Regions from separate parts of the Solibacillus sp. FSL R5-0449 genome, predicted to be linked through region 2. Evidence: riboswitches for the same ligand, from Rfam matches in the RefSeq annotation. Region 2 holds a riboswitch; each other region holds the start of a gene.
The links. Region 2 has a riboswitch for S-adenosylmethionine ahead of metK (methionine adenosyltransferase). Riboswitches for the same ligand answer to the same signal wherever they lie in the genome.
Positions count from the first base shown of each region.

Region 1: another riboswitch for S-adenosylmethionine. It lies ahead of MKY27_RS01615 (O-acetylhomoserine aminocarboxypropyltransferase/cysteine synthase family protein); the one in region 2 lies ahead of metK (methionine adenosyltransferase).
Region 3: another riboswitch for S-adenosylmethionine. It lies ahead of MKY27_RS16100 (bifunctional homocysteine S-methyltransferase/methylenetetrahydrofolate reductase); the one in region 2 lies ahead of metK (methionine adenosyltransferase).
Region 4: another riboswitch for S-adenosylmethionine. It lies ahead of metA (homoserine O-succinyltransferase); the one in region 2 lies ahead of metK (methionine adenosyltransferase).

Region 1 covers NZ_CP150239.1:324,087-326,293, reverse strand. The annotation lists gene MKY27_RS01615 (O-acetylhomoserine aminocarboxypropyltransferase/cysteine synthase family protein) at 1-846, opposite strand, end outside; SAM riboswitch class I at 964-1,078, opposite strand; gene nfsA (oxygen-insensitive NADPH nitroreductase) at 1,322-2,056, shown strand; gene MKY27_RS01605 (hypothetical protein) at 2,102-2,207, opposite strand, start outside.
Region 2 covers NZ_CP150239.1:2,536,352-2,538,558, forward strand. The annotation lists gene metK (methionine adenosyltransferase) at 1-1,075, opposite strand, end outside; SAM riboswitch class I at 1,342-1,457, opposite strand; gene pckA (phosphoenolpyruvate carboxykinase (ATP)) at 1,656-2,207, shown strand, end outside.
Region 3 covers NZ_CP150239.1:3,216,506-3,218,712, reverse strand. The annotation lists gene hemG (protoporphyrinogen oxidase) at 1-754, shown strand, start outside; SAM riboswitch class I at 842-939, shown strand; gene MKY27_RS16100 (bifunctional homocysteine S-methyltransferase/methylenetetrahydrofolate reductase) at 1,042-2,207, shown strand, end outside.
Region 4 covers NZ_CP150239.1:1,662,667-1,664,873, forward strand. The annotation lists gene MKY27_RS08090 (AAA domain-containing protein) at 1-340, shown strand, start outside; gene MKY27_RS08095 (nucleoside-diphosphate sugar epimerase) at 361-1,113, shown strand; SAM riboswitch class I at 1,177-1,284, shown strand; gene metA (homoserine O-succinyltransferase) at 1,439-2,207, shown strand, end outside.

The DNA of each region.
Region 1 (2,207 bases), 1.4 Mb from region 2:
CAGGAAGTTAAATGCCGCGTCAGCAGATAATGTTGGACCAAAATCACGCAATAGTTGAACACGAAGCTTTGTCGCAAATGCAGCGCCTGCTGTGTCAATTCCGTAGCGTAGACCATGGTAGGAAGTATCCGGTTCTGTAAATCCTGGATGTCTTCCTTGCGTCCAATCAAACTTCCCTGCATCAACAACAATCCCGCCGATCGTCGTTCCATGACCGCCAATCCACTTTGTTGCAGAATGAATGACAACATCCGCGCCGAATTCGATCGGATTACTTCCGTATGGGGAAGCAAATGTGCTGTCGATTAATAAAGGAAGACCATTGTCATGAGCAATGTTTGCTACCGCTTCAATATCCAGTACTTTTAAGCTTGGATTTCCGATAATTTCAGCGAAGATTGCCTTCGTTTTATCCGTGATTGCCGCCTGGAAGTTTGCAGGATCTGATTCATCCACAAATTTTACTGTAATGCCGTAGCGAGGCAATGTAGTTGCGAATAAATTGTAAGTCCCGCCGTAAAGAGAGCCTGCCGCAACAATTTCATCCCCTGCACCGGCTACGTTTAAAATAGAAAATGCTACTGCTGCTGCGCCAGATGAAAGCCCTACTGCAGCTGTACCCCCTTCTAATAAAGCAACCCGTTCTTCAAATGCCCCGACTGTCGGGTTCATAATACGGGAATAAATATTGCCTGTCTCCTGTAATGCAAATAGACGTTGCGCATGAGCAGTGTCGTTAAATGCATAAGCCGTTGTACGGTAAACCGGAACAGCGATTGCTCCTGTTTCAGGATCTGGTTTTTGACCCCCGTGTAATAATAATGTTTCTGGTCTTAAATTTGTCATTTTATTACCCCCAAAAATTTAATCGATGGTGAAATCGGTGTTTTTTGAGGAGGATTTTTTAAATGAAAAAAACCCTCTTCAGTTAAGAAGAGGGTTGCGCATGAGCAAGTTTGCCTCCTCTTATCTTTCAAAATGATTGTCCATTTTGTAGGATTTAGCACCTTAGTCAGTTCATCACTTACTGGTTGCCGGGCATCTCAGGGCCTATTCCCTCCGCCGCTCTTGATAAGAGTTATGTGATTTGTGTTCCATCGTTGTGTCTCAGTATAAAACATACTAATCCGATATGTCAATACAAAAAATTTAAAATTTTCAGATTTAATTCTGATTGCTCTTATCTGTATTTAACGATATGCAAAAATTCCCTCACTAAGAATTGAACAGACGCTAATAATCGACTTCAAGTAAAATATTGACTAAAATAAGCATGAAGGATACACCATTAAGTTTTATTACATAAAAGGGAGATGTTCACGTGAATACAAAAGAATTATTACGCAGTCATACATCTGTTCGTAAATATACAGGTGAGGAAATTTCAAAAGAAACGGTCATCGATTTAATCGAAACGGCACAAATGGCAGCAAGTTCGCATTTTGTCCAGGCATACAGTGTCATTTGGGTAACGGATGAAGAAAAGAAAAAGAAGCTTGGGGAACTGTCTAAAAACGAATTCCAGTTCAAAACAGCAGGTGCCTCTTTCTTGTTTTGTGTAGATTTCAAACGTTTGCAAGTAGCGGGTCAAAAGCATGGGGTTGATATTTCTGCTGACTCTGCTGAAAATGTTCTTGTAGGGGTAGCAGATGTTGCGTTATTTGCCCAAAACTTCGTTATTGCAGCTGAATCAATGGGTTATGGCATTTGCTATATCGGTGGTGCCCGTACTAATCCTAAAGAAATCAGCGAGCTTTTCAATTTACCGGAATACGTTTTCCCGTTGTTTGCGATGACAATCGGTACACCGACAAAACGTAACGAAACAAAGCCGCGTTTACCGGTAGCTGCGGTGTTGCATGAAAACGGTTATGACGTTGATAAGTATGAAACACTTCTGGATGAGTACGATGGAATTATGGAAGACTATTACAGCAGCCGTTCTTCAAATCAGAAGACTGCGACATGGACGAAACAAATGGCTGATTACTTAGTTCAGCAAAACCGTCCGCATATGAAAGACTTCCTTGCTTCACGAGGCTTTACTTGGAAGTAATCCAATTAAAAAGGAGTATGCCTCAAAATGGCATACTCCTTTTGTTTATTTCAACCCTTCAATCTGCAATGTTTTTACAGGTTGGAAGTCTTCTCCTGTTTTTGCATACGTAATCGTCGCCTGGTCACCTTCTTGCAAGTAGATTGCAAAT
Region 2 (2,207 bases):
CAAGCATTTTAATAATGCCTGCAGGACGTAAATCAAAGAGCTCACGAACCCAGTTTACGATTTCTGATTCCGCCACTTTACCTGTACCGAATGTGTCAACTGCGATTGACACTGGTTGTGCAACACCGATTGCATACGCCAATTGTACTTCAGCACGGTCAGCTAAGCCAGCCGCTACAATGTTTTTAGCAACATAGCGTGCTGCATATGCTGCAGAACGGTCAACTTTTGTTGCATCCTTACCTGAGAATGCACCGCCGCCGTGACGTGCATAACCGCCGTAAGTATCCACAATAATTTTACGACCTGTAAGACCTGCATCGCCTTTAGGTCCGCCGATTACGAAGCGACCTGTCGGGTTGATGAAGTATTTTGTAGCTTCATCCAATAAATGTGCAGGAACTACCGGTTTAATCACGTGTTCTTTAATGTCTGTTTGGATTTGTTCCAATGTTGCTTCTTCATCATGCTGTGTTGAAATAACGATCGTATCCACACGAACAGGTTCATTGTTTTCATCATATTCGATTGTCACTTGTGTTTTACCATCCGGACGTAAATATTCCAATTCCCCTGATTTACGCACTTCTGTTAAACGACGCGCTAATTTGTGAGCTAAAGAAATAGGCATCGGCATAAGTTCCGGTGTTTCGTTACATGCATAACCGAACATTAAACCTTGGTCACCTGCACCAATTGCTTCAAGTTCATCTTCCGTCATTGAACCTTCACGTGCTTCCAATGCCTGATCAACACCTTGTGCAATGTCAGGTGATTGCTCTCCTACTGCTACTAATACTGCAAGATTTTCAGCATCAAAGCCGTACTTACCGCGTGTATAGCCGATTTCTGCCACTGTATCGCGGATAATACCCTTCATATCTACATAAGTAGACGTTGTAATTTCACCAGATACTAATACTAAGCCTGTTGTTACCGTAGTTTCACAAGCTACACGTGCATTTGGATCTGCAGCTAAAATAGCGTCTAAAATGGCATCCGAAATTTGATCACAAATTTTGTCCGGATGTCCTTCCGTTACACTTTCTGATGTAAACAGTCGACGATTTGTCATGTCATTTCCTCCTAAATCACTTTGGCAATTGTTTTTTATTGATACGGTACTCATTACCCATGTCCGTTATATTAGAGCACTTACGCATATGCGTATCCGGCCTTTTTAACGTCAAGCTATATTTGCTTTAACACGAGGGTCTGAAAGGCTGTAACTATATAATTTTCGCTCAGTACGAAATTGTAAAACAGAATAAAAAAAATCCTTTCGCTCATAGCCGTGTTCATCACACGTGAGGAAAGGATATTACGTTTCGTTACCTTTCACTCTTATCGTTCAAGGGAAATTTTGCCCTTGCATCAGGTTGGCACCAACACGTATAAAATATACGCAGGTTGCCGGGTTTCATAGGGCCTGCCCCTCCACCAGCTCGGGATAAGAGTATCCGTTCAATTAAACATATTACGCAAAAAATCAATGACTGTCAACAAATTTTGACTTTTTTCGATATGTCAAAATTTACGAAAAAATAATTTGCAATTAGTATAGATTATTTCACTTAATGTGTTATACTATTTTTGAATTAGGAATCAACTCCCCTCTATAAGGGAATACTATAAAAAAGGATGGTATTTAATAGATGAATTCGGTAGAAATTGCTAACGAGCTGAAAGAACTTTTAAACGGGGAAAACATCAAAACTCAATTATCTGTTCCACAATTGATTGAAAAAGCGACATCACGCGGAGAAGCAACGCTAACTGTTGAGGGTGCTTTACGCGCTGAAACAGGCAAATATACTGGCCGCTCTCCTAAAGATAAATATATAGTAGAAGAAGAAATCTCAAAAGACAAAATCGATTGGGGTAAAGTCAACCGTCCGATCTCAGCAGAAGTATTTGATAAACTTTATGTAAAAGTTTTAAATTACTTAAAAGAACGCGACGAGTTATATGTATTCAACGGTTTTGCCGGTGCAGACAAAGATTCTCAATTATCTATTAAAGTAATTAATGAATATGCTTGGCATAACCTATTCTGTCATCAATTATTCATCCGCCCAACAGCAGACGAATTGGCTAAACACGTTGCCGAGTTTACAATCGTATCTGCGCCAAACTTCAAAGCAGATCCGGAAGTAGACGGTACTGGATCGGAAACATTTATTATAACATCTATCGAAAAGAAAATC
Region 3 (2,207 bases), 680 kb from region 2:
AAAAGCAGCGAATAAGAAATTTATCTCTTTCCGTTCGGGTTTATCGGCATTGATCGATCGTTTAGAGGAACAGCTGCCGGAAGTTGAATTCATGAAAAATACGGTAACAAAGCAAATCTCAAAAAAAGAAGAGCAATATGAAGTCGTGCTGGAAGATGAAACGATTTTGGCCGATGTTGTTGTACTCGCAGTTCCAAATGAAACAGTGCGTCATGTCATACAGGATGAATTATTGGAAGAGCAGCTGAAAAAGTTCACGACTGCATCTGCTTTAACGATGTATGTGGGCTTTGATGTGCCTGATGATGTTTTACCAGCTGATGGAACAGGCTTTATCGTCTCCCATAATAGCGATTTAGTTTGCAATGCGTCGACATGGACAAGCCGTAAATGGAAACATACGTCGGCAGAGGGTAATTTACTCGTTCGCCTGTTTTATAAAAATATTAACCCGCGTTATGAAGAGTTGGCAGCCATGTCTGATGAAGAGCTGACAAAAGTAGCATTGGAAGATATTCGTCTCAGCTTAGGTGTTGAAGCGGAGCCGACGGTTGTTAATGTAACAAAGTGGATTGACCAGATGCCCCGCTATGATTTGGCGCATAATGAAGCATTATCGGAAGTTATGAAGCAACTGGAAGAGGCTTACCCGAATGTTCTATTAGCGGGATGTGCCTATTTCGGTGTAGGAATCGGTGCCTGTATTTTAAACGGTAAAAAAACGGCTGAACAGATTATTAGTCGAATTATGTAAAGAAATACTTCATTCAGCTAAAGGGTATTGACGTAATTATTAGATAACGTTATGATTCATTTAATTATTTTAAAAATTCATATTATTTTCTTATCAAGAGAAGTCGAGGGACTGGCCCGATGAAACTTCAGCAACCAACGTTAAGTCAGGTGCTAAATCCAGTGGCAAATGCCAGAAGATGAGAAGGGATTAAGTTGATCACTACTAAGCCTTCTTTTATTTAATGAAAGAAGGTTTTTTTATATCGTTAATATACTGAAAATACTGTAAATGATGGAGTGAAGGCAATGGGTTTACTTGAAGAATTACAAACGCGGGTTTTAACAGCAGACGGGGCAATCGGAACACTTCTTTATTCATATGGATTGGATTATTGTCATGAAGAAATGAATATTGCACGTCCTGATATTATAGAGAAAATTCATGGTGAATATATTGCGGCGGGTGCAGATATTATCCAAACAAATACATATGGGGCAAACCGGATAAAGCTTGCACGATATGGCTATGAAAATCGTGTCTTTGAATTTAATGAAGCTGCATTAAAAATCGCAAAGCGTGCTGCCTCCCTTGATGGACAATATGTTCTGGCGACAATTGGCGGTATTCGCGGAATCCGAAAAAGTGATGCGACATTAGACGAAATTTTAGCTGCATTCCAAGAGCAGGCTGAAGTATTACTAGCTGGAGAACCGGACGGATTTTTACTTGAAACGTATTATGATTTTGAAGAACTATCCCATTGTGTCCATCTATTACGTTCAATGACCGATTTACCGATCATTGCCCAAGTCACAATGCAGGAACCGGGTGTCCTTCAAAATTTGATGTCTTTAAATGAAGCTTTTCATGATTTGGAAAGATTAGGTGCAGATATTGTTGGGAGTAACTGCCGATTAGGTCCTTTCCATACAATCCAGGCGTTTGAAGGAGTCAATTTACCGGATAAGGCATTTTTATCGGCATACCCAAATGCATCATTACTGGATATTGAAGATGGTCGTGTTGTCTATGAGTCGGAAACCGATTATTTTGCACGTGCCGCTGTCGAACTCGTAAATCAGGGAGTCCGTTTAATTGGCGGTTGCTGCGGAACAACACCGAAGCATATTGCAGCAGTAAAAAAACGTTTGGCGAATATGGAGCCGGTCGATACAAAAGAAGCCAAACCTGGGCAAACACAATTTGTCCGTATTCCAGAACCGCGTAAGCAAGAGCCGCTTCACGAAAAAGCAAAACGTGAACGCTCTGTTATTGTGGAACTTGATACACCGCGTCATCTGGAAATTGACGGGTTTGTCGAAGGGGCAAAACAGCTGGCAAAAGCGGGCGCAGACGTCATTATGATGGCGGATAACTCACTTGCTTCACCGCGTATTAGTAATATCGCGATGGCCGCTATTTTAAAAGAGCATGGGATTCGCTCATTGCCGCATTTAACATGCCGTGACCG
Region 4 (2,207 bases), 870 kb from region 2:
CTACGCGGAGCAGGTAAAGCGCATTAATCGTTTGATCGAGCAGGAGATCAGTGTACCGCATTTACACATCCGTACTGGATCGGTCGATAAATTCCAGGGGATGGAGATGGATGTCATTATTGTCAGCATGGTGCGGAATCATGACAATGAGCGCGGAGAAATTGGCTTTGCGAAAGATTACCGACGTCTCAATGTTGCCTTATCCCGCGCCCGGGAACTGCTCATTATGGTCGGCAGTACCGAAATGTTTACGAAGCGTCCAAAGAGCGCGAAAACAAGGGATATGTATGCCCATGTCTTAACGACCGTAAAAGAACAGGACGGCTATTTTGCTGTGTAGAAACAGGGGGATTGGATTGAATGGATTTACAAGGAACAGTTTTACAGCTGCAGAAAGAACTCAGCCAAAACCCATCCATTGAAATTAAAAAGCAAATGCAATATGCCATTCCGATTCATACATTGGAAGTGAAATATCATCCCGTGATGCGCAATGCCATGGATATTTTAATGAAGATGATGCTCATTTCCTTTGAAAAGGCAAAACTGAAAAATGTGGAGCTCTTAGCCGAAATTTTATTGGTGGAACCGTTATTTATTCATGATTTGACGAATAAAATGTTACGACTCGGCATGATAGTGAAAGAACAGGAATTTGCGCTTACTGCTAAAGGGAAAGCACAGCTGGAATCGGGCATTTTTGAAGAGGAACTAGAAGAAACAAGTTACTTCATTCAATACAGTCCGATTCATGAACGGCCATTGGAGGGGGACCTGGAAGAATTCGCGGATTTGGAAGAGTTTCCGGAGCCTTTCCCGACAATGGATACAGAAGAAATTGAAGCGATTGAAGAAACATTGCTCGTTGATTTCATTCAACAGCAGCTTTCCGAACAACCGGTGGCGGAAGACGAAGTTCCGCACTATATAACGAGTGTTGTGTCGACGGAATCAATCCAGATTAATGATATACCGGTCCTATGTTTTTTATTGTTCGATCAAAAGGAAAACAGACATTTTGTACGTGTATACAATACGTTGACACGTGTATGGGATGAGCGGCTGGAAACCATCTTATTCAATATAGAAAAAGAACAGCTTCAGGATGAGTAAAATAATATTTTTTGAATTATTGCAAAACTATAAAGTACATGATACACTAATGACAATTTAATAGTCTTATCAAGAGAAGCGGAGGGACTTGGCCTTATGATGCTTCAGCAACCTCTAGTGTTACTAGAAAGGTGCTACTTCCAGCAAGGTGTTGACCTTGGCAGATAAGAACGGGTAAAAGCCCCTCTCAATTCTGTTTTGCTGGAGTGAGAGGGGCTTTTTATGTTGTTCTGGAACGGTTCGTTTCGCTCGTAAAACAATGCAATGCCTGAACACGACTGATTATTAAAAGTATTTTGAAATAGTTTATGAGGGGGAAAGTGAAATGCCGATTAATATTCCGAAACATTTACCGGCGGGTGAGCTGCTTAGAAAAGAGAAGATTTTCGTCATGGAGGAGGACCGTGCGAAAACGCAGCAAATTCGACCGCTAAATATTTTAGTGTTTAATTTAATGCCTGAAAAAGAGAAAACCGAGCTGCAGTTGCTACGCTTGCTCGGGAATACACCATTACAGGTAGATGTCACATTTTTAAATACAGCTACATACGAATCAAAAAATGTTTCCAAATCGCATTTAGATACATTTTACCGAACATTTGACCAAGTGAAGCACCGTCGTTTTGATGGTCTTATTATTACGGGTGCGCCAGTAGAGAAAATGGATTTTGAAGATGTCGGCTACTGGAACGAAATTACGCATGTGATGGACTGGGCAAATGAACATGTTACTTCAATCATGTATATATGTTGGGGTGCACAGGCTGCCCTGTACCACCATTTTGGCATTGGTAAATTCGAATTGCCGAAGAAATGCTCCGGTGTATATTCCCATGTGATTACGGATTTAACAGTAGATCTAGTACGTGGATTCAGTGACGAGTATGTTGCACCGCATTCACGCCATACATCGGTTTCGATTGATGAAGTACGAGCACATCCCGACTTGCGTTTACTCAGCTATTCGGATGATGCAGGGGTGTTTATCGTTCAATCGAAAAACAATAAACATATTATGATTACAGGGCATCTGGAATATGATGCAACGACATTATCGGATGAGTATTTCCGCGATATCGAGAAAGATCCGGACA